One region of the Aerococcus viridans genome, then DNA from elsewhere that is predicted to be linked to it. Evidence: riboswitches for the same ligand, from Rfam matches in the RefSeq annotation. Region 1 holds a riboswitch; the other holds the start of a gene.
The links. Region 1 has a riboswitch for lysine ahead of AWM76_RS06215 (ABC transporter permease subunit). Riboswitches for the same ligand answer to the same signal wherever they lie in the genome.

Region 1 (9,844 bases):
CTATTCTTTCTGGTGACGACGGTTCAAGACACTTTATCCCTAACCGCAACATCGAAAATGTAACCAACTCTTCTAATACCACTCGTCGTATGTACGTAGACTTGTACATTGATCCGAACGCTGATTTAGTTTCAATCGAATCTGTTATTAAAGATGGTTTATCACTAGCTTCTTCTGATGACCGGGTTTTAGGTGAAGCGGAAGTTTGGGGTTACCAACGTGACGCTGTCGGCCGCTTATTCTACCGCGTAGTATTCAATACTAGAGATAGCGATAAGATGGCAGTTCGTTCAGACTACTATGAACAACTTACAGCCCTGCTTGTACGTAATGGCTACAAACAACCTGTTTATGACTCAGGGGCAGAATTATAGTCATTACAAACACATATATAAAAACCGCACGATCAGGCCCTAATTGGGACATAGATCGTGCGGTTTTTGTATTTTTAACCTACTTCTGTAATGACTTCCCAGTCAGCATTGTAGAAAGTGACTTCTTTCTTGTCATCTTGCCAGTCTAAGATGGCAAATGATGGATAAGGGTATTCACCTTTTGGAATGCGGATTGAACCTGGGTTAATAATTTTTATCCCGTCGATTTCTTGGTCATCCATGACATGGGTATGGCCGTACATGATGACATCCGCTTGATTGTCTTTCGCTAAGGCAACCAATTTCTTCAAGTTCTGTTTTACTCCATATAAATGTCCGTGGGTCACGACAATCTTCCCTTCAGGGGTATTTAAGCTAATGACATCCTTGTAGTTGCCATAGTCAGTGTTTCCTCTTACGGTATGGAAAATCCCCCAAATGGTATCATCTTCTGATAACTCGGAGTCCCCACAGTGGATAAATAAATCAATGTCATCTCCTGCTTTTAAGACTAGGTTGACAAGCGCCTCGTGGTCGCCGTGGTTATCACTCGTGATTAAAATCTTCATATAAGTTCAACTCCCCATTTTCTAAATCTTTGGCTAGTAAACGTAAGGCATTTCCTCGGTGACTTAAAGAATCTTTTTTCTCTGCTGACATTTCAGCTGTAGTTAACCCTTCACTTGGTACATAAAAAATCGAGTCATAGCCGAAGCCATTTTCCCCGCGTTCTTCACGCAAGATGACCCCAGATAAGGTGCCGTGATAGTGGCTAACTACTTGACCTTGTGCGTCAGAAACGACTAGATAGGTATGGAAAGTCGCCCCTCTATCTGCATCAGGGACGTTAGCAAGCTCGGTTAAGGCCTTTTTCCGGTTATTGGCATCTGACTTCTCAGGACCTGCGTAACGGGCTGAATAAACGCCTGGTGCCCCGTCAAGTGCGTCAATAGCTAGACCGGAATCATCCGCAATAACTGGCATGTGCAAGTCTTTAGCGGCTGTTGTGGCTTTAATCGTCGCATTTTCAATGAAAGTACTCCCAGTTTCTGGAATATCTGGATAATCTGGGAAATCTAGCAAGGTTTTAACTTCAATCCCGTATTGGTCGAATAATTGCTTGAATTCCTTGGCTTTACCTTGGTTGGCTGTAGCGATCATTACTTGCTTCATATAAATGTTAGCCTTCTTTCATCTGTGTTTGAATTGCTTCAAGTGTTTCGATAGGGACACGGTCTACTTCAATTGGGTCATCCAACCAGTCGTCCGCAATCTCCTTAAATAGTTCTGGTGATCCGGTAGTGTAAAATTCAGTCATTCTTGGTGATGGATCATTCGACAATTTGGCAATGTCGTTGTAATCCAAAAGGATGGATACGTCTGAAATAGTTTCCTGGCCAGAATCAATCAGTTTGACCGTATGTCCCAAGGTTTTTTGTATGGTATCTCTTAGTAAAGGATAGTGGGTACAACCTAGAATGACTGTATCCAACCCCTTATTTTTTATGGGTGCTAAAGTTTCCGCAATCACCTTTTTGGCTAAAGGTGTAGCATATTGTTGGCTTTCTACTAATGGGACAAAGGCTGGACAAGCTAATGAAGTCGTGTTCAAGTCTTTATTTTTTTGTAGTAAGTTTTCAAGATACATGCCACTTTTAATGGTCCCTTCTGTACCTAAAACACCAATTTTGCCATTTTTTGTGTATTTATTGGCTGCTCTTGCACCCGGCTGAATCACCCCAATAACTGGAATAGACACCCGCTGTTTAATTTCATCTAAGGCAACCGCAGTCGCTGTATTACAGGCAATGACCAATAATTTAATATCTTTGGTTAAAAGAAAATCGACCATTTGATTGGTAAAAGCTGCTATTTCTTCTACACTTCTTGGTCCATAAGGACAACGTGCATTGTCGCCAATATAGATAATCGATTCATTGGGCAATTGTCGCATAGCTTCTTTCACTACTGTCAAGCCACCTACACCAGAATCTAAGAATCCGATAGGTCTGTTCATGTTAACCTCCTCCGTCAAACAAATCATTCAAAAGTAGCAATGAACAATTTATAATCTATGGTACAATTATAACAGAAGAAGACGATCCACTTCACCAATTCGCAATTATTAAACGTAATTTAAGGAAAAAGGTAAATGTCTCGTTTGAAAATCAAATTGCCGATACGAACTGGAGGATATGCTATATGAAAATTGCACTTATTGCCCATGATTCAAAAAAAGATATGATGGTGTCCTTTGCAACTGCATACAAATTCATTCTTGAAAAACATGAATTATTTGCTACAGGGACAACTGGTTTACGTATTATCGAAGCCACTGGTTTAGACGTTCACCGCTTTAAATCCGGCCCACTTGGGGGCGACCAACAAGTCGGTGCGGCTATCTCACAAAATGAAATGGACTTAGTCATCTTTCTGCGTGACCCATTAGCAGCTATGCCCCACGAACCAGACGTGACTGCCTTAATCCGTTTATGTGACGTATATAACATCCCATTAGCAACTAATATCGGTACCGCAGAAGTCCTTATTCGCGGGTTAGACGAAGGCTTTATGGACTGGCGTAAACAATACGAAGATGGTTTCTTAAACCATGATATCTTAGAAAATATCGAAAAAGGTAACGAAGGCCGTAAATTGATCGAGTAAATTTGAAAAAAATGGCTCTTCGTCAAATAGGACTGATGAGTAATGTTTGCCCTTTAACAATAGATTTAAGCCAATAAAAAAACGGTCGGGGAATTTCCCGACCGCTTTCTTTATTTTAGATTATAAGTATTTGTTTAATACTTGTTCTAAGTTGTCTTTAGGTGTGTAACCAATTAATTGTTCCACAACTTGACCATCTTTTTTGATCATTAATGTTGGGATGGACATGATACCAAATTCACGTGCTGTTTCTGGATTGTCATCTACATCCATTTTAGTGAATTTAACTTGGTCACCCATTTCATCATCTAAAGTTTCAACGATTGGTGATTGCATACGACAAGGACCACACCAAGTTGCCCAGAAGTCGATTAATACAACGCCTTCTTCAGTTTCATTTTTAAAATCTGCATCTGTAATAGCTTTAACCATTTGTATTACCCCTTTCATTTTTATTCATCATCATTATAGCATTGTCTGACCAATTTGAACATTTATCTGCTTTTTAGCAATTTAGCCCTTAAATTTAGCGATTGTCGCCCCGTTACCACCCATGTTATAAGGTGCGAATTCAAAGGATTCAACCCGTGGATGGTTCTTCAAGGCCATTTGAACACCCTGTCTTAAGGCGCCCGTCCCGTGACCATGAATAATGGTGACCTGACCATGTCCTGCTAGTAAAGCTGAATCGATAAAGTTGTTTAGTCGAATCATGGCTTCCTCATACCGTTCACCACGTAAATCTAGGCTGGTATTGACTGATTTAGCCTTACTTGCTTTGAGTCCAGCCCGATGATTTTTCTCTTTCTTCGGTTTCTCATCAACTAAAGTTAAATCTTTTTCAGCCACTTCCATCTTCAGCATACCCATCTGAACAACCCAGTCCTTTTCACGTTTCTCGACCAAGGTACCACGTTGCCCGTAGGTTAGCACATTCACTTCATCGCCCACTTCAAAGCTGGCTTTTCGCTCTTTATTTTTCTTGGCTTTTTGAAGGATTTTGTTTTTCTCTAGCTGTTCCTCTTGCGTTAAGTTAGACAAGGCGCTTTGACGATCAATCATCTCATGTTCTTTGATATTACCAATGGTTGGATGGTTGATTTGCCATTCCCGAATCTCCGCCAGAATGGCATCAGCTTTTGTCTTGGTGTCTTCTACTAATTGATTGGCTTCTTTGCGGGCCCGGTTCATATAGGTTTGTTTGTCAGCTTCTAGTCTAGCTTGTGCCTTTTTCAAATCATTTAAAAGATTTTCAGCATCGGCTAAGTCTTTGGCGGCTTCGGCTGATAAGTCTTCGTATTCATGACGTTGGGCTTCAAGATCAAGCAACATTTCGTTCAGATTTTGGCTGTCTTCTTGGATATAAGAACGCGCTTCTTCCACCATTTCAACTGGTAAACCCAGTCGTTGGGAGATATCAAAGGCGTTAGAGCGACCGGGCACCCCAATCAGCAATTTATAAGTCGGTTCCAAGGTAATTTCATTAAATTCCATCGAAGCATTGATGGCCCCAGGATGTTCGTAGGCGTAAGTTTTCAGTTCAGGGTAATGGGTAGTGGCCATTACTCTTGCATTTAGGAAGGCAAAACGGTTCAATACCGCGATGGCGATGGCTGCCCCTTCTTGAGGGTCGGTACCAGAACCCAACTCATCGATTAAAACTAACGAATGTTCGTCCGCAGCCTCAACAATACGAATAATATTGGTCATATGGCCCGAGAACGTTGATAAACTTTGTTCAATGGACTGTTCGTCACCAATATCCGCAAAAATCTCATTGAAGATTTCTACCCGTGAATCTGCCTTGGCTGTGATATACAAGCCTGATTGTGCCATTAATTGCAGTAGACCGACTGTTTTCAAGGTAATGGTTTTACCACCAGTATTTGGCCCTGTAATAACAATCATATTGTATTCGTGGCTAAAATGAATGTCATTTGCGACTACTGATTTGCGGTCTAATAAGGGATGTCTAGCCTCTTTCAAGTCAATACGTTCAGATTCATTTGCTAAAATCGGTCGGTTAGCCCCAATTTCACGGGCAAAGAAGAATTTAGCTTGAATCAAGTCCAAATCTCCAAGACGTTGATTATTTTCAGCAATTTCACTAGTGTAAGGGGCTAATTCTGCAGATAGCTCTTGGAAAATACGTTTAATTTCCTCGTCTTCTTGGACTTGCAGGGACCGTAAGTGGTTATTCGCATCTAAAACTGTTTGCGGTTCAATATAGAGTGTTTGTCCTGATGACGATTGGTCATGAACTACCCCACCAAAGGCATTGCGATATTCTTGTTTAACCGGAATAACAAAGCGGTTGTTACGGATAGTAATGATGGCCTCACTTAAATAGGAGGCTTTATTAGACCGGATGATATGGTCTAGTTTGACACGGATACCTGCTTCTTCACGTTTGATTCCTTGTCTTAAGCCATGTAAAGTTGACGAGGCATTGTCATAGACTGACCCATCATCTGCGATAGCATTTTGCATTTTACGCATCAAGTCCCGCATATCAATAAAGTCATCCGCTATTGAATATAATTGCATTAATTCAACTTTCGCTTCTTTTAGTTTACTAAAGAAGTTAGAAACCTCACCAGATGCCCGTAAGACCCGGCCTACTGCAGCTAATTCTTTCCCGTTTAAGTCAGCACCAATATCCAATCGTTTTAAGAATGGTTTTACGTTGATTAGTTGGCTGACTGGGATCCGTTTGTCTAATTCAAACAAGCGTTTTACATCGTCAACACTTTGTAAGGCTTGTTCGATTTCTTCCGCTTCTGCACTTGGTTTTAAATTTAAAGCTTGGATTTTTCCTATTTCAGTTCGGGTTTCTTTTGCTACTTGTTGTTGTATTTTCTCAAATTCTAAGGTTTGAAATATTTTAGGATTCAAAATTTGTCCTCCTTCTATTGTTATCAGGAACGATTATAAAGTCTTCTTAAGTAGTAAATAGGCCGTGATCAATTATCACAGCCATATCAATTGCCACGGTGCGCAGTACGCAAAGGCATATATTTTCAAGTTTTTAAAATGGTAAGTTGCCTAATCCTTGTAATAGGATGTTGAATACCTGGCCAGATAAGATTGGGGTATTCAAGATAATAAAGTCGGCAATTGATGAATTGGCTAAGGCTGTTTGCACCCCTTCAAAGGTTAAAACTGACATAAACATTAAAATAAAGAATGACCAGAACCAAGCTGAGAAGAAACCAAATAAGCCGCCCAAAATACCGTTCCATTGAATATCCATTTCTTTAAATTTCAAGTCTCTTAAGCCAAAAGCAATAAATTTAGTAACAATCCAGACAAGCAAGATAATGGCTAACAAAGCAACTAGTCTAAAGTAAATAATATCCATATTTTGTAATAAAGCTACTGGATAATAGACAAAGGTATTTTTAATATCTAAACCTACATAAGGTACCCATAAGGACACACGGTCAACTAGGTTTTGATAGAACAAAACAGCAAACAAATACGCGACCAACAGACCTAGTGAATGAATGCCTTGTAGTATAGCCCCTCGGTAGACACCAACACCTATGCTAAGTATAAAAAATAATAAAATCAAAAAACTTGTCATGCTTTCCTCCCATTGATACCCATATTTTCTATCAATCGCCTAAGATCTCGGTGTTTGACGCAAACGACCCAATTGTTTTGAGGCTGTGTTCACACTGGACTTCAAACTAGGTTGGCTAATTTCAGGAATTTCTTTATCTAAGTCAGCCTGTGATGGTGTTTGTTTTCCACTTGCTTTTGTTTGTGGTGGTCTTTTTACTGACGATTTAGCTTGTCCCTGGTTTTTCTTCCCTTTTGATGGTGTTTGGGATTGCTTCTTTTCTTGTGCTTCACGCATCTTTTCTTTTTCTATTTCAGCAATTTCTTTCACCAATGTACCCATGGTTTGCTCCATTGATTTGACACGGACCATTAAATCAGCGTTTTCTTTAGATTTTACAGCCATTTGTGCTTGTAAATCCACATTATCCGATTGGATGTTTAACGCTACTAATAAAGCCATCTCTTCCATTGACATATTGGGATTCTTTTTACTGATATCAGCAAGTAATTGGTTGATATCACGGCTCACTTGTTGAATATGTTCACTTGTTTTATGACTCTTGATGGTAAATTTGTGATAGCCCAATTTCGCTATTACTCTGTTTTTTTCTTCATTCGACATATTTGTCACTCCAACTTTTTATACTGTGCGTTAAATGTTTGTAGATGCAATAGAAAGGTCGCGTCTTAACGACTTTCGTTCCACCTAGCTTCCATAATCTAAGATATTTTACCATTTATCCCGAATAATGGCTAGACCTAGCCACTATCTGCTTTTAATGATCAAAAAGGTAGAAAAATTGCAATGATTTTAAGCTGTTATAAAAGATTTAATCAGATTTTCATGACAAGTCAATATTCTTCGTGTATGATGAAATACGATATATTGAGATAGAGGTGCGGAGCTTATCAGTACATACCCGAGCGGGAGCGTTGAAAGTATGGAAAGGAATATTCGCCGAAATATTTTAACCCCAAGTTAAAGTATTGGGCATAAACAAAAAATGTTTATGACTGTCACTTAACCAAGTGATGCGCTATCCTAGGAGTAACGACCGTAAGACTAGTCTAGTCTTACTGCGTACAAAGGGAAGCCTCTATTGCAATTTATTGCTGTAGAGGCTTTTTATTATTTTCGGGAGGTATTATTATGAAAAATCATCAAGTAAGTAACACTTGGCAAAAAGCTTTGATTGCTATTTTGACCATCATATTGGCCATCGTTGGCCCAACATCCGCTTTTGTTGAAGCGAGTGAAGTCGGCACAACAATTGAGGTTGACCAAGAAGCATTAGCTGAAGGTTTAGACACAGAAGGCGTCCTACGTGTTGGGATGGAAGCCAACTATGCGCCCTTCAACTGGTCGCAAACGTCTGACGCGGACGGTGCAGTCCCTATTTCAAACTCTGACGGTGAATATGCAAACGGTTATGACGTACAAATCGCTAAACGTCTAGCTGATTCACTAGGTTTAGAACTTGAAATTGTTAAGTTAGAGTGGGACGGTCTACCACCTGCACTTGAATCTGGCATGATTGACGTGATTATTGCCGGTATGTCACCAACACCAGAACGTCTACAACAAATGGACTTCTCAAATTCTTACTATTCTTCAGATATCGTGCTTGTAACTATGGCTGACAGTGAATACGCAGATGCTACATCGCTAGAAGATTTCGCTGGCACAACTGTTACTGGTCAATTAAATACATTCCATTATGATTTAATTCCGCAAATCCCTGACGTAACTCAAGCCACTGCCCTAGATTCATTCCCAACGATGATTACTGCTTTAACTGCTGGTTCAGTTGACGCCTATGTATCTGAAAAACCAGGTGCCATGGCTGCTGTAGCTGCTAACCCTGACTTAACATACGTTGAGTTTGCTGAGGGTCAAGGATTTGACTTAGGTGAAGTCACTTCTGATATTGCTGTTGCAGCCAGAAAAGATTCTCCATTAACCAACATTATGAACCAAGCCTTAGCAACTATTCCAACCGCTGACCGTGACCAATTAATGGAAGATATGGTGAACTTGAACGAGCGCGGTGAAAGTGCTGGTTTCTGGTCTGAAGTTGCGGGCATTTGGGATACTTACGGTTCCCAATTTCTAACTGGTGCTGGTAACACTATGTTTATCGCGTTAAGCTCGACAATTATGGGATTTGTCATTGGTTTATTGATTGCTATCTACCGTTCATTAATCGTTCGTCGCGATCAAAAACCAGTTGCCTACTTCTTCTATAAATTATTCGACTTTGTGATTGCGGCCTACATTGAAATTTTCCGTGGTACACCAATGATGGTACAAGCTATGATGATTTTCTATGGTTCAAGACTATTCTTCAATTTCCAAATGTCTACTATGTTTGCAGCCTTACTAATTGTGTCGATTAACACTGGTGCTTATCTTGCCGAAGTGATCCGTGGTGGGATTACCTCAGTGGATAAAGGCCAGACTGAGGCCGCTCGTGCCATTGGTATGAACCACTACCAAACAATGACGACAATCGTTTTGCCACAAGCTATTCGGTCAATCTTACCAGCTTTAGGTAACGAATTTGTGATCAATATTAAAGATACGTCTGTATTGAATGTTATCGCAGTAACTGAGTTATTCTTTGTAACGAAATCAGCTGCTGGTTCAACGTACCTAACCTTCCAAACATTCCTAATTACAGCGATTATCTACTTCGTCTTAACTTTTACAACAACTCGTGTTTTGAATTTCATCGAAAATCGTATGGCAGGCAAAAAGACTTACCATGTCTATGAATCTAGCACGAATACAGTAATCAACGGTCAAAGAGAACAATAGGAGGAAAATGACATGCAAAACCAAGATCAATTAATCTTAAATGTACAACATTTAGAAAAACGTTTTGGGGAAAACTTGGTCCTACGTGATATCGACTTCCAAGTACGCCCAGGACAAGTAACCTCTATTATTGGTTCATCTGGATCAGGTAAATCTACCCTACTACGTTGCTTAAACCTACTTGAAGAACCAACTGGCGGCGACATTTTATACCACGGTCAATCGATTTTAAACGGGAAGAAAATGAACATTAATAAATACCGTACCCAAGTTGGTATGGTATTCCAATCATTCAACCTATTTAAAAACTGTACAGCCCTAGAAAACTGTACAGTTGGCCAACGTAAAATCTTAGGTCGTAGTCAGGCTGAAGCAGAAGCAGTTGCCCTTAAGAACCTTGAAAAGGTCGGTATGGCAC
Region 2 (9,844 bases), 380 kb from region 1:
AAAAAAGAGAGGTATTAAATTGAAAAAAGTATTAGCAGCTATAGATATTCAGCAATTATTCATCATCACTTTGGGGACTTTAGGCATGACCATTGGTTTGTATTTCTTCTTAGTACCGGATTCCCTTGTCGGTGGGGGTACTGGAGGTATGGCGCAGGTATTGGCACCTTTTATTCCGCTACCTTATTCAGTGATTCTTTTTGCTATTAATATAGTCTTACTGGTCATTGGGATTATGGTGATTGGTAAGGAGTTTGGTGGAACAACCCTGTATTCTGTCATTCTCTATTCAGGCTTTTATGCCTTATTCGAACGGTTTGTACCAGTTACAGGGGCAGTTGCTGATGATCCCATGGTCAACTTGATTTTGGGACAAGTCCTCCTTTCAATTGGTGTCGGCCTAGTTTTTAATGCCGGAGCCACAACTGGTGGGGTAGATATTATTGCCAAAATAATGAACATGTACCTACCTATCACCTTTGCGACAGGGGTCATGATTTCCGATATGACCATCTTGCTTGCGAATATGGTGGTATTTGGGATTGAAAGTGGTTTGTATGCCACAATCGGGGTCCTACTGGCCAATGTCGTTGTCGACCGCGTTATCACTGGTGGTTCTGCAAGATACAACGTGAATATTACGTCAGAAATGGCTGGTGAAATCAACGATTTTATTTTGATAGAATTGGCCCGTGCGACAACAATCTATACGGCTAAGGGTGGCTATACCAAGAAATCACGTGCGGTGATTACAACAGTTGTTGACCGTGAAGAATTATTACGGTTGAAAAACCAGGTAACTGAAATGGATGCGAATGCTTTTATGTATGTGTCGCCTGTATCTGAAGTGACTGGGCGCGGATTCTCCTTTGAAGTGAGGAGAAAACAGTCTCGAATTGCTAAACTAAGAGCGCGTGCTTTGAAAGGGAAAAATTCTAGTATCAACAATTAGCCTTTTTGTTCCAATAATCATGTATAATAAATATATATATCATAAGAATGATAGCAATACGAACGGAGGGCTAGTGTGAGAACAGATGAATTATATTCAAAGCTGATCAATTTAGGATTTATAGAAAACTACTATGTAGCTAGCAAAGAATACAAGGATGGGTCAAAACATCGGATTTTGAAAATTTATGATGATGATTCCAAACTGGCCGAAGTAGCTTTAGACCAACCATACATGATTCGCACAACTTATGAAGGGTTTGAGGCTAGAAATGAACTTGAAAAACAGGCCTTATTAAACTTACTCATCAACTATGCACAAACACCAATTGAAGGACGACAGTCAGCCCTATATTTTGCCTATTACCATGATTTAAATAATATTGTGCATTTTATCAAACGTCTACGAAACAAACGTTTAACTGACGATATGATTCCATTAGCTTATTTTACTACGCTAACACCAGAACAAAGGGAGAGCTTCTTATTCTCAATGTCTGAATTTGATGATTTTCCAGAGGCATACCGACCACGATTTACACCAGATTCATTTGTTAAAGTGATTTCTTATGAAGAATTCTCGCAAAATATCCATGACCGCTATAATCTGGATATGCCTGAGGCAGAACCATCATACAGTAGAGCTGATGAAGAGGAAGATGACGTTAAAGAAGACGGCGATAACAACCAAGACAGCGACACAACACTTGGCGACGTCCATGATATCTTAGATTTTAGAAATAAATCTGACGATGACCAACCTGACCAATAGGATATATAACAAAAGAACCACTCTATCAGCGCTAGTCGGCATGGATAGGGTGGTTCTTCTTTTTGTAAATTTTAAAGAATAGTCTGCGTATTTTGTTGTGCATACTTCTTCGGAGAGGTGTTGAATACCTTCTTGAATGAACGGTAGAAAGTAGAGTAGTCACCGAATCCGGATGCGTCGGATATGTCTTGTAAGGACATTTTGTTGGTGCTCATATGATTGATTAATTGTGCAGCATAGTTGGCACGTTTCTCAATCAAATATTCGTGGAAGTTTTGGTTCATTTCTTTACGGAATAGTTTTGATAAATAATATGGCGAAATATCAAATACTTTTGTAATCCGGTCTAATTGTAAGTCAGATTCTTTAAAGTGTTGATCGATATAGTAGATGATGTGACTAAAGTGTTTGTCCTCTTTATAATCACCAGACATAGACGGGATTTTCTTCGCATGGTAGACGTTCATCAATGAATGGTATAGGTGAAAAGCAGTTGCGAAGGTAGTTTCTTCTACTTCTTCATCACTATAAGTAAGAATTTTATTTAAATGAGTAATTATCTTATCCAGATTTTCTTTATCTAAACGGTAATGCCCCGGTTCATTATAAAAGCGAATAATATCTTCATAAAGATTATCATTTACCATAGCATATTGATGAATCAACTTCTCAGGTACCATGCAGCTAAAACGGGTATTATTAATACCTTCTTCACTAGTCATTAAATGCGGAATGTTAGGTGGAATAATCATAATATCACCATTGTAAAGTGTGTAACTGATATCATTTACGATAAACTGACATTGATTACCTAAGTAGAATAGAATTTCAAAATGGTCATGATAATGCATACTAGCAGTAATACTAGAGTATTCTGCAAGATCCATACCAATTTGCTCAAGTGAAGGGATATTATTATAAGATTTAAGCATCATTGTGCGTCGTTCATCATGATAGCTAAGAGATAAATGTTTCTGAAATGTATTAACGGCAATTGCTTCCAAGAGTTCACCTTCTAATTTAACTTTCGTCATAATAATTTATACTTTGCAATATTTAACTTATGTCTATAGTGTACTAAACTTCTACAAGCGGTTTCAAGGCTTTTTATAATTTAATTTTAAGAAAGGGATTGTGCCGTAAAAAATCTGTAATATATGTTATAATTTAAGGAAAAATAAGGCCTTTGATAACCAATGCCAGTTTTAATCTCATGCGATACAGTATTTTACAACAGTCAGGAAAAATACAATTTTCAACACTGCGCAACTTTAAAATCAAAAATGAAAGAGTATTTTAAAGGCTTTTTGGTTTCAATAGCACAAAAAAAACAGTACAATAAATTTTGGTGTAATGAAGAACTTATTTTATGCTGAAATTTATTGCTTTAGGAGACGAGCTTATGGATAAGGACCAAGAAAAACTTATACAAAGAATTCAAGCTGTGCCAACTGATGATTACAGCTACTGCATTCAAGTTATCTCTAAAATTTTAAGAGATAACCACAAACACACCAGCGATGAAGCTTTTATTAAAGCCTTCAATGAAGTGATGGCGGAAAAATTCCCGAATCAATCAACAGATTACAATCAAATGATTGCTGAAATTAAAATGCAAGATGATGCCGAATTCGTTAAACGCATTCGCAACATTACGGCAGTCGACCCAGTCCGTGCTAATTTTGAAATGTCATTATACATTCGCCGGATGGAAGACGATTTCGACCAATTCACACCTAAGAAAAATATTAAAAATTTAAGTATTTATGATGAACTAGATCTTTTCCAATTTATCTATAATAATGATACAGGTTTAGAATTATCACCAACTACGCGCGATTATGCGGGTATGTATGTGGAGTATGCCAAAGTGCAAATTCAAGCCAATGAATGGCGTGAAGCGATTGACTCATACCAACAAGCCTTATTATGGAATCCCTATGATGTAGACACTATCTACGCCTTAGCGGAACTATACCAAGAAATGGAACAGTACGGGATGTCTTACCCAACCGTTCTTAATGGTTTGAGTTATTCACTTAGAGTAGAGGACCTAGCTTATGGGTTTGCTTTAATCGGGGACTTCTACTACCGTAAAGAAGACTTTGAGAAAGCCTACATGTTATACCATATTTCCCTTATGTGGAATGAAAATGATAATGCCAGAGCAGGTTTAGAAGTCTTAGCAGAATTAGACCGTGAGTGGCCAGAAATTCTTGAAGGTAAGGAACAAGAAGCCTTCCTTGAGGATCTGGGCTTAAACGACTACCCATCCGTGGATATGTTAACAGCTTTAAAAGAAGCAGCATTCCGCTTTAATGAGCACGGCCAATATGAAGCGGCCTACGAATATTTAGCCATTTATGAAGATATTTTAGGCAATGTTGACCCGCAAGTGACGGCAGTTTTAGACCAACTAGAAGCTGACCACCCTGATTTATTGATGGAAGAATTGGACTATGATCACGATCACCATTAGCCATAAAAATTACAGAGACGAGACCAATTTGAGATTCAATAATGGGACTCGTCTTTTTTTTTTTTGCGAAAAATAATCACTGCCAGAAAGCTGGCATGTGATATAATTGTTGCGTACAAAAATTGAGCGCGTGCAATAAAGGAGAATGTTATGATACCTAGATATACCCGTCCTGAAATGGGGCAAATCTGGTCACAAGAAAATAAATATGCCTCTTGGTTGGAAGTTGAAATTCTTGCAACAGAGGCATGGGCAGCCTTAGGGGAAGTCCCTAAAGAGGATGCGCAAGCTATTCGTGAAAAGGCCACTTTTGATACAAAACGAGTGGAAGAAATTGAAAAAGACACCCGTCATGATGTGGTTGCCTTTACCCGTAATGTGTCTGAATCATTGGGCGAAGAACGTAAATGGGTGCATTATGGCTTAACGTCTACTGATGTTGTGGATACAGCTCAAGGTTACCAATTAAAACAAGCAAATGATTTAATTCGTAAAGATTTAGACCGATTCTTGCAGGTGTTAAAAGCACGTGCGATTGAACATAAATACACGGTTACAATGGGCCGCACCCATGGTGTTCATGCTGAACCAACGACTTTTGGTTTGAAAATAGCACGTTGGTATTCAGAATGTAAACGAAATATCCAACGATTTGAAGCAGCTGCGCGAGGTGTTGAAGCAGGTAAAATTTCTGGTGCAGTAGGTACTTACGCCAATGTACCGCCATTTATTGAAACTTATGTATGTGAACACTTAGGCATTAACCCACAAGAGATTTCAACTCAAATCTTACCACGTGACCTACACGCTGAATATATTTCATCACTCGCTTTAATTGCTACAATGATAGAAAATATTGCGACAGAAGTCCGTTCGCTACAAAAATCGGAAACGCGGGAAGTGGAAGAATTCTTTGCAAAAGGGCAAAAAGGTTCAAGCGCTATGCCACATAAGCGTAACCCAATCGGTTCAGAAAACATGGCTGGATTAGCCCGTGTCGTTCGTGGTCACGTCATGACTGCCTATGAAAACGTGACTTTATGGCATGAAAGAGATATCTCTCATTCATCTGCTGAACGGATTATTCTACCAGATACAACAATCTTAGTAGATTATATGTTAAATCGTTTCGCAAACATTATGGAAAAACTCACCGTCTTCCCTGAAAATATGAAACGCAACATGGATGCTACTCACGGTTTAATCTACTCACAACGTGTATTGCTAAAATTGGTTGATGCAGGCTTATCACGCGAAGCAGCCTACGATTTAGTTCAACCATTAACAGCAATCGCTTGGGACGAAGGCAAGCACTTTAAAGGGCTTGTAGAAGCCAATGAAGAAATCACTAGTCACCTAGATCAAGCAGCTATTGATGACGCCTTTGACTACCATTACCACATCCAAAAAGTGGATGACATCTTCAAAAAATTAGGACTAGTAGAAGATTAGATTATTAGCAAAATTCAATGACTATATACAAAAAAGCTCACGGTACTTAACCCAGATTAGGGCAAGTGCCGTGAACTTTTTGTTTGATGTATGAAAAAAGTTGTTGCAAGTAGCATGATTCAGCACTATTTTGTCCGATCCTGGACTGAGGGTGGTACCACTGCTTTTAGGGCTATGATAGGTAAAGAGACAGCCGACGACTGAAATCAATAAATCTATAAATCTATAAATCTATAAATCTATAAAAAAAGGAGATCCTTATGAGTCTCCTTTTTTTGGTACCTGATGCGGTCTAATATGATAATGCTTAATAAAGGCTCTATAGAAGTTACTATAATCATTAAAGCCAGCTTTTTGCCATGACTCCGTGATAGACAAACCATTTTCAATCAGGGTATAGGCATAGCCCAACCGCAAGTCCAAGATGAATTGGTAAATGGTTGAATGGAAGTAAGGCTGGAATACCCGGTTGACAGTTGACGTTGAAATGTCAAACTTGTCTGCGATGTCTTGAAGGGTTAGGTCTTTTCGGTAGGAATCAACAATAAAATGTTTAATCTCGTAGGCTAAAATCTCTCTTTCAGACATCTCTAACCGGTTTTGGTTTGAAGCAGAAGAAAGTCGACACAATTCAAGGAATATGGTCGATACAATACTAAAGATCATTTTCTTTTGAATGTTGTCTTCAGGTCGTTTCAATTCCAACTGTAATTGAATCAAAGTTTGTAGTAGATGTTGCCAAGTGACAAATGAGAAACTGAAGACATGGGGTTCATCAAAAATGTGTTTAACTTCAGGTGTTTCCACAAAATCATTGGCAATAGCATCTAGGTAAGGTTCACCTAGGGATAAAATATAGGCATATATTTTTTCTTCTGTTGGTTTGTGGTCGTCAACGTGAGGACCACAGTCTTTTTCCGGTAAGATTAACCATCTCATAATCGGTTCAGGTAAGACAACAATTTGACGCACAGAGATGTCAATTTTCTTGTCGGCTAACTCAATAGAGAAGGGTCTAAGGGGAATCAAGAGTTCGTTTCGATGGAAAGAAGAACGATTATAAATGTCAACCATTTGCTGATCAACTTTTTTTAGTTTGATTCGAAATGGTGGTGTTCCAGTTGGCATAAATCAAAACTCCTATTTTACATATTCAATCTATCACTTATCAGCTGCAATAAAAGAAAGAGCGTGCACTCATAAGTTACACACCCTTTAATATACCACAATTTACTTCAGAATTGAAAAGACTATAGCAAATTCAATCGTTTCATTTCAGCTTCTAGTGCAGCCACTGTTTCCTCTTGAGCAGGGACTAGTGGTAGACGCACTGAACCTGTATCGAAACCAAGCATAGACATAGCTTTTTTGATTGGAATTGGATTTGGTTCACTGAATAAAATGTCGATTAACGGTTTAAAAGTCGTTTGAATTTCAGCCGCTTTTTTAAAGTCGCCATTTAAGGCATAATGAGTCATTTCATGTACTTGTTTTGGTGCAATGTTAGCCAAAACAGAAATCACCCCTTGGCCACCCAAACTCATTAATGGAATAACCGTATCGTCGTTTCCAGAGTACACATCAAAATCAGGACCAACGTGGTAACGCGCATCCACTGCATTGGCTAAATCACCAGTTGCATCTTTAATGGCGACAATGTTTTCGATATTTTTAAGTTCCGCCAATGTTTTTGGTGCAATAGACATACCTGTACGTCCTGGTACATCATATAAGATAATAGGCGTCGTTTTTACTGCATCTGCAATGGCACTATAATGCGCCAATAAACCAGCTTGGCTCGTTTTTAAATAATAAGGCGTTACAGAAAGAATAGCATCTGCACCTGCGGCTACACAGTCTTTCGTTAATTGGATTCCGTGGGCAGTGTCATTAGACCCAGCACCAGCAATCACGGGCACACGGCCATTGACTTTTTCCACGCAGAATTTTACTAATTCAACTTGTTCTTCGTCAGTTTGTGTTGAAGCTTCACCAGTTGTTCCGGCAACGACAATGGCATCTGTACCATTTTCAATTTGAAATTCAATCAACTCCGCAAACACATCGTAATTGATATTTTGTTCTAATGAATTATCGTAAGGGGTAACAATGGCTACCGCAGAACCTTTAAAAATTGTCATGAGAATCCTCCTATATTGTTCGCACTTTGAAATTGTCTTTATGAAAAAACGATCAGATAGCTTGAGTATAAAAAAAGGCAGACAAGAGCATCACTCTATGTCTACCTAGGAAAACGTGTCAAAAAATACTGATAGCATTCAATAACCCTAACAGTTTTTAATCCCTAGCATAAGACAAGCGCTCCGCACCTTAATGGGCATTAAGGTTTGACAGGGATAACCCTCTTAGGTATTACCCCCAACACAGAAAATCTGCATTTCGGCACAACCACCTTTCACCATCGGCTACTGATTGGTTGCGCATCCTCTATATCTATACTTTCTATTTGTATAATCGTTAGTTTAAAATTAACATGACTATCCACTAAAGGCAAGGATTAAATGGAAAAACTATTAGATTTCGACAGCGTTATTTCATTGTCTTTTTCTTATTAGATGTATATTCTCTGGGCAATCGTTGGCCTAAATTCGTCAAGACTTCATGGGCAATCGTTCCAGCGTGACTAGCAACGTCCACTACATCAACAGTTTGGCCGCCATTTGTCCCAATTAAGGTCACTTTAGCGCCTACAGGCATCTCATGGGGTAGGCGAATAATCATCTGGTCCATACAAATCCGGCCCACACTCGGGCACCGCTCGCCGTCAACAATGGCATCCAGGCCCAAATAACTTCTTTGCCAGCCGTCCGCATAGCCAATCGGTAGGGTAGCCACCCATTCATCCGTACCGGCCACATAATCAGCCCCGTAGGAAATCGTATCGCCCGCATGCATTTGTTTGACGTAGATGATTTCCGTTTCCAAGGTCAATGCTTGCTTGAAATCAACAGGCGACGCCACATCTTCCATACTTGGGATGGATCCGTATAAGCCCAGGCCAAGTCGCGCAGCATCCAACGTTTTTTCCGGGTACCACAGGCTTAAGGCAGAGTTTGATTGATGGAAAAGGGGGGTGTACCCTAATGCTGAGTAGTCCAATTGACCAAGCAAACTTTCAAAAAAGTCAGATTGGGCTTGAACCTTATCCTTACCATGGTCAGTGAAGGAATCAGCTGTAGCATAGTGGGTAAAGACTGAAGCCAACTTAAATTTCTTCGGATGTTTGGCAATGTAATCAATGATTTTTTGCGCTTCTTTAGCAGACCGCACGCCAATCCGTCCCATTCCAGAATCCACTTTAAGGTGGACATTCAATTGATGAAGGCGAGAAAAGTCTTTATCATGTTTCTTGGCGTATTTTAAATAGTCTAAGCTAGACACTGTCACACCAATTTCTAAATTGGCTAAAAGCCAAGCGTCGTCTGGATCAGTCAAGCCTAAAATCATGATAGGGGCAATAATCCCAGCGTCCCTTAATTCTAAAGCTTCATCCGCAACCGCGACTGCAAAACCGTCGGCACCGCGAGATTGGAGTGCGTCGGCTATTTTGACAGCACCTAAACCATAGCCGTCAGCCTTAACAACTGCCATAACAGCTTTATTACCGATATGCTTTTTAATAGCGAAATAATTATGAATAATCGCATCTAGAGACACGATGGCCTTACTAGGGCGATGATAACCAATGGTCATAGTTTAAACCTCTCTTTAATCACATGGATTGATCGAAATAGATAGTAAATGACGTTAATACCGCGCATTCCACTTCTCATTTATTATACCACTTGTGGGTAAAAACTCGAAAGAAGGGTCTCTAACTTAAGGAAAAGCTAAGTTAGTCCAATCTTAAGCTCACCTTAGTGATCATTTAAACATCATCAGAGGTAGAGATTTGTAGGAATTTCGGTACATAACTATTGTAAGTAAGGATCCAAGGAACCACTCGCTCTCTTGGGAAAATATACTCGATACTTACAGCGACAATGGCGCCCAAAAAGGTATCTAACACCCGAAGTAGGGCATAGACATATTGATTGTCCGCTGGAATATTGAAGACAATGACAAGGAAAGTGGCGCTACCACCAATAACCCCTTGTGGATTCTTGACGAGAAGGTTAGTTTGAATCGTAATTAAAATACCTAAACCGCCTAAAAGTGCAGTAATCAAA

Region 2: linked by a shared signal. The riboswitch ahead of dapA (4-hydroxy-tetrahydrodipicolinate synthase) and the one ahead of AWM76_RS06215 (ABC transporter permease subunit) in region 1 are both predicted to bind lysine.

What each region holds. Positions count from the first base shown of each region.
Region 1 covers NZ_CP014164.1:1,289,509-1,299,352, forward strand. The annotation lists gene AWM76_RS06170 (mechanosensitive ion channel family protein) at 1-374, shown strand, start outside; gene AWM76_RS06175 (YfcE family phosphodiesterase) at 449-943, opposite strand; gene AWM76_RS06180 (XTP/dITP diphosphatase) at 921-1,547, opposite strand; gene racE (glutamate racemase) at 1,555-2,391, opposite strand; gene mgsA (methylglyoxal synthase) at 2,577-3,041, shown strand; gene trxA (thioredoxin) at 3,162-3,473, opposite strand; gene AWM76_RS06200 (endonuclease MutS2) at 3,555-5,936, opposite strand; gene AWM76_RS06205 (CvpA family protein) at 6,070-6,627, opposite strand; gene AWM76_RS06210 (cell division protein ZapA) at 6,667-7,230, opposite strand; lysine riboswitch at 7,493-7,656, shown strand; gene AWM76_RS06215 (ABC transporter permease subunit) at 7,759-9,426, shown strand; gene AWM76_RS06220 (amino acid ABC transporter ATP-binding protein) at 9,439-9,844, shown strand, end outside.
Region 2 covers NZ_CP014164.1:1,667,917-1,677,760, reverse strand. The annotation lists gene AWM76_RS07930 (YitT family protein) at 20-952, shown strand; gene AWM76_RS07925 (hypothetical protein) at 1,028-1,723, shown strand; gene AWM76_RS07920 (AraC family transcriptional regulator) at 1,795-2,757, opposite strand; gene AWM76_RS07915 (tetratricopeptide repeat protein) at 3,126-4,202, shown strand; gene purB (adenylosuccinate lyase) at 4,353-5,654, shown strand; gene AWM76_RS07905 (helix-turn-helix domain-containing protein) at 5,913-6,782, opposite strand; gene dapA (4-hydroxy-tetrahydrodipicolinate synthase) at 6,905-7,795, opposite strand; lysine riboswitch at 7,965-8,113, opposite strand; gene alr (alanine racemase) at 8,205-9,368, opposite strand; gene AWM76_RS07890 (FUSC family protein) at 9,544-9,844, opposite strand, start outside.